DNA from 2 places in the Corynebacterium durum genome. Region 2 is predicted to be linked to the other one. Evidence: predicted binding sites of a transcription regulator. Region 2 holds the regulator's gene; the other holds the start of a gene.
The links. Region 2 encodes LexA, which represses DNA repair genes until DNA is damaged. Its sites were predicted from a motif close to CGAACANNTGTTCG; they were not measured.
Positions count from the first base shown of each region.

Region 1 (2,206 bases), 1.1 Mb from region 2:
CAATATCAATATCGGGCGGGCCGTCACGTTCTGGGGAGAGAAATCGTTCAAACAGCAGGCCAGCGGATATGGGTTCCACGTTGGTGATCCCCAGGGCAAAGCACACTGCGGAGTTCGCGGCGGATCCGCGTCCTTGGCACAGGATGTTGTTGCCTTTGCAGAAATCAACAATGCCGCACACGATGAGGAAGTATCCGGGGAAATTGAGCTGCTTAATCACGTCTAGTTCGTAGGTGATTTGTGCACGGGCTTGTTCCCAGAGTTCAGGCGTGCGTGTGGCGTATCGCGCCTCTGCGCGCCCCCATACTGTGTGCTCCAGCCAGGACATTTCATTGTGTCCAGCGGGTACGTCAGTTGTGGGAAGCTCGGGGGCAATGAGGTTGAGGGTGAAGGCGCATTCACTGGCGATGTGCACTGTATTAGCAATCATGTCATCACTGTGCGGGAGGGGCGGGAGGGCCGCGCGGATGTGTGCCCCGTTGCGGAGCCATGTGCCCCCAAGGGGCGGGCAGTCCGCCTCCGCATTGTTCAGGTCACGGCGGTCACTGAGTGCATGTTTTGCCGCCGCGAGACGCGCATCCGCACGGGTTGCAGCGTTGGGGGTACAGCTAACAATGGTGATCAGCCCCCAGGTGGCAGCCATGTCTGTGACAAGGCGAATATTATCGGCGTCCTCTGGGATGAATCCCACGTGGCATTCTGCGATGACGTTGTTGGCACCAAACGCAGTGACGATATCTTCGGCATTGTTGGCAAGTGCTGCATTGAGCAGCACGTACCAGTGGTTATCGGCGACTCGCGCTAACTCTGTGAAATCCGGATAACGAGGTTGCCTGTTGTGGTTTCCTTGCTGCATGTGCGCCGCCGTGATGACGCGGCTGAGCCTGCGGTAGCCTTCAGGGCCACGGCACAGCACGGTCAGAACACCATTGTCTGTGCTGAGTTCCGCACCGAAAATGGTGCTTAATTTTTCTTCGGCGGCCGCTTCAGCAAAACGCATGGCACCATAGAATCCATCACGCTCTATCAAGGCCAGTCCGCTCAACCCGAGGCGTTGTGCCTGACGCACCATGTCCTCTGCCTCTGATGCTCCATTGAGGAAGTGGTAGTTGCTGTAGGCATGGAGTTCCGCGAAGGGGATGTTGGTTGTTTCTGGGGGCGCTGCTGGCATGTCCGTGTCGCGGACAAGGCTCAGGTGCGGTCTAGGCTGCGGGTCTGTATCCATCTCTGGCGCTTCACGTGCAGGTGAATGTACAGATGCAGCATCGTCAGCTGATGGTGCGGATCCTGACAGAATCTGCTCCAGTTGCGACCACCGTAGCTTTGTACCATTGAAGCCGCGCCCGGCACTATCCCACTCCATGCCTACCTCCCATAGTAACGATCACATCTACACTTTACTCGAACACATCAGCGCATAGTGACCTAATGAATATTCCGGCAATAGCATTCATCACCGCTACAAACACGAGAAATAATCCCCCACGTCCCCAGCCATCAGCCAACGGATAACATACATAATCGAAAACATGGACACCCCTCCCCAAGCAAGTCCACTATAGTGATTTATCCCACAATGAAGCCAATATAATATAGACCGAGCTGTACATATAACCACCACAATGCTACGGTAGACAACCAACTAGAAAGCTCTGTCTATATCGATAACCGCGTACGATACACCCCAAAAAACAAACCTTAAGGAATCAATCATGTCTGCACGTCGTTTCCTTCGCCGCGCCGCCGCCATCACCATTGCTAGCGCCTTCGCCGCTGCTACTCTGGTGGCATGCTCAGGCGGATCCACTGACAGTTCCACCATCCGCATCGGCACCACGGAACCACAATTAAAGTCCTGGAAAGTGCTGGAGAAAAAAGCCAAAGACAACGACATCAACATCAAACTCCAGGCATTTAGCGATTACAACGCCCCTAACCGCGCCCTGTCCGAGGGACAATTGGACGCTAACCTATTCCAGCACCTGAAATTCCTCGCCGAATACAACACAGGTGCCGAAGATGATCTCACACCCGTCGGCTCCACGCAGATCGTACCGCTGGCCATCTATTGGAAAGACCACTCATCGCTCGATGGAATTGACGGTCAAGATATCGTCATTCCCAACGACCCTTCTAACCAGGGACGCGCGATTAACGTTCTTGTACAGGCGGAACTTGTGAAACTGAAGTCCGAAAATATCGTCAC
Region 1 is NZ_CP047200.1:534,143-536,348, reverse strand. It holds gene CDUR_RS02475 (error-prone DNA polymerase) at 1-1,363, opposite strand, end outside; gene CDUR_RS02470 (MetQ/NlpA family ABC transporter substrate-binding protein) at 1,713-2,206, shown strand, end outside.
Region 1: a site for LexA is predicted at 1,403-1,416, ahead of CDUR_RS02475 (error-prone DNA polymerase). Genes of this name have one in related genera too.

Region 2 (2,206 bases):
AGTCCCATCATAGGTAACGGTAATGTGCTACCCCCGGTTGTGATACAGGCAATAGGGGCGCATATACCCTTATAGTAGCTGCTGACGCTACCCCCACGAGTCCGAGATCCTCAAGCAAGGTTTCACCTCAAGGTTGCCATCTCATCATTCACTTCATCCGATAAAACTACTGGTGACTACGCACTGTGATCTTTGCATCCGTGATAGCTGAGTCTGACACGGTGTCTTCTTTGCTACTCGCAAACCACACACCCGCCACAAAAATCAGCCCCGCAAGACCTCCCACAACGACGGTGCGAACAGTTGCCCACACTCGCGAACCGCCATTATTACCTTGCATTTCTGCGTCATACACGTCATATAATTCACGCTCTTCCATTCGAATGTGGACGGATCCCATTCGAACATGAGGCGTAGGTTGCTGCATGTAGCCATCACAAGAACCCATATCATAGCCACGCTCACCAAACATCTCCGGATGCGAGAAATCCAGAATATCACCAGCATAAAGGGCATCAAATGTAAGAGTCATGAAAAAGTCCTTTCCCAAACTTACCTGCACAACGCTTTGTCAGTGCACACAGAACCTTATCGAACGAACCCAACAAGGCGCGGCACTCATTGATTCATATGTTCGATATATAGCACCCACCCCAGACATTGTCTAGAGTGCGGGGGTAATTTCTCGAACACTCGTCCCACTTTTCCCTGCGCTTGTGTATTGTTGGGTGTATGAATCCAGGCTGAACATGGTTGTCTGCAGATCAGCTATAGCGCACTGTTCGAATCTTTTGCTCCCTGCGCTGGCCGTATGTGCAGCTTATGTGCGACTCACACCTACCAAGCTGAATGAGCGTTGCGCCATGTTCCTCACCATGGATTCGTGCGTTGTTACCGGAACGTTGTGATCGTAATGATCACAGTCAATAAGGGGATGTTGTGAACAAGCCAGTTAACAAGCCTGATCCGAAGAACCTGACGGCACGTCAGCGGAGAATACTGGAGGTCATTCGGGATGCTGTTGTGCTCCGCGGATACCCACCAAGCATCCGCGAGATCGGCGATGCCGCTGGCCTGCAATCGACCTCGTCGGTGGCCTACCAGTTGAAGGAATTAGAGAAAAAGGGTTTTCTGCGACGCGATCCGAAGAAACCTCGGGCCGTTGATGTTCGACACCTGCCAGATGCTGATGCCCCCAAAACTGGGCCGAAGCCCAGCAGGCCGGTTACCCAAGTTGAGGACCTTCCTGAGGATATACCCACACCTAGTTACATTCCTGTGGTTGGCTCCATTGCAGCAGGAAGCCCGATCCTTGCGGAAGAAAATGTTGAGGACTACTTCCCGCTACCTGCAGAGATTGTGGGCGACGGGGAGCTATACATGCTGCAAGTCGTGGGCGAGTCCATGCGCGATGCAGGCATCTTAGACGGTGACTGGGTGGTAGTACGCTCTCAACCTGTCGCTGAACAGGGCGAGTTTGTTGCTGCAATGATTGATGGTGAGGCTACAGTGAAGGAATTCCATAAGGATTCCACCGGAGTGTGGCTTCTGCCCCATAACGATGCGTTCTCCCCCATCCCCGGTGAGAACGCTCAGATTATGGGCAAAGTCGTGTCTCTGATGCGGAAACTCTAAAAAGGGGTAAGCCGCGCCCCCGCTTATCGTCGTGTGTACGACGAAAGATAAGCGGGGGTGCTTCCGGTTCAGTCCCCCTATTTTTGGTTTGTTGACTAAACGTGACGAGCACAACGCAAATGCCCGATATTCGCCAATTTTCGCAGGTCGAACACATCCGACGGTGCCTATTTTTTGATGCTAGTGTTGTTTTTCATTTTTTCGCTACCCCCGTTTTGTCTGCCTTGGGGGGAAGACATGACAAAATAGGTACGTGAATCGGGCATAAACAAGCCCTGCCGCTTCTGACTTAAGGAGTTTCATGTACGCCGAGGAGCGCCGTCGTCAAATCGCATCTCTTACTGCGATTGAGGGGCGAGTGAATGTCACTGAGCTTGCAGCACGGTTTGATGTTACTGCCGAGACGATTCGACGCGATCTTGCCGTTCTTGACAATGAAGGCACAGTGCACCGGGTCCATGGCGGTGCGGTGGCAAGCCAAAACTTCCAAACTGCGGAGCTTACTGTCGATGCGCGTGCAAAGTCAGCCTCATCAGCAAAGTCAGCTATCGCCCGGGCGGCGCTTGATTTT
Region 2 is NZ_CP047200.1:1,624,696-1,626,901, forward strand. It holds gene CDUR_RS07550 (hypothetical protein) at 167-532, opposite strand; gene lexA (transcriptional repressor LexA) at 940-1,635, shown strand; gene sugR (transcriptional regulator SugR) at 1,937-2,206, shown strand, end outside.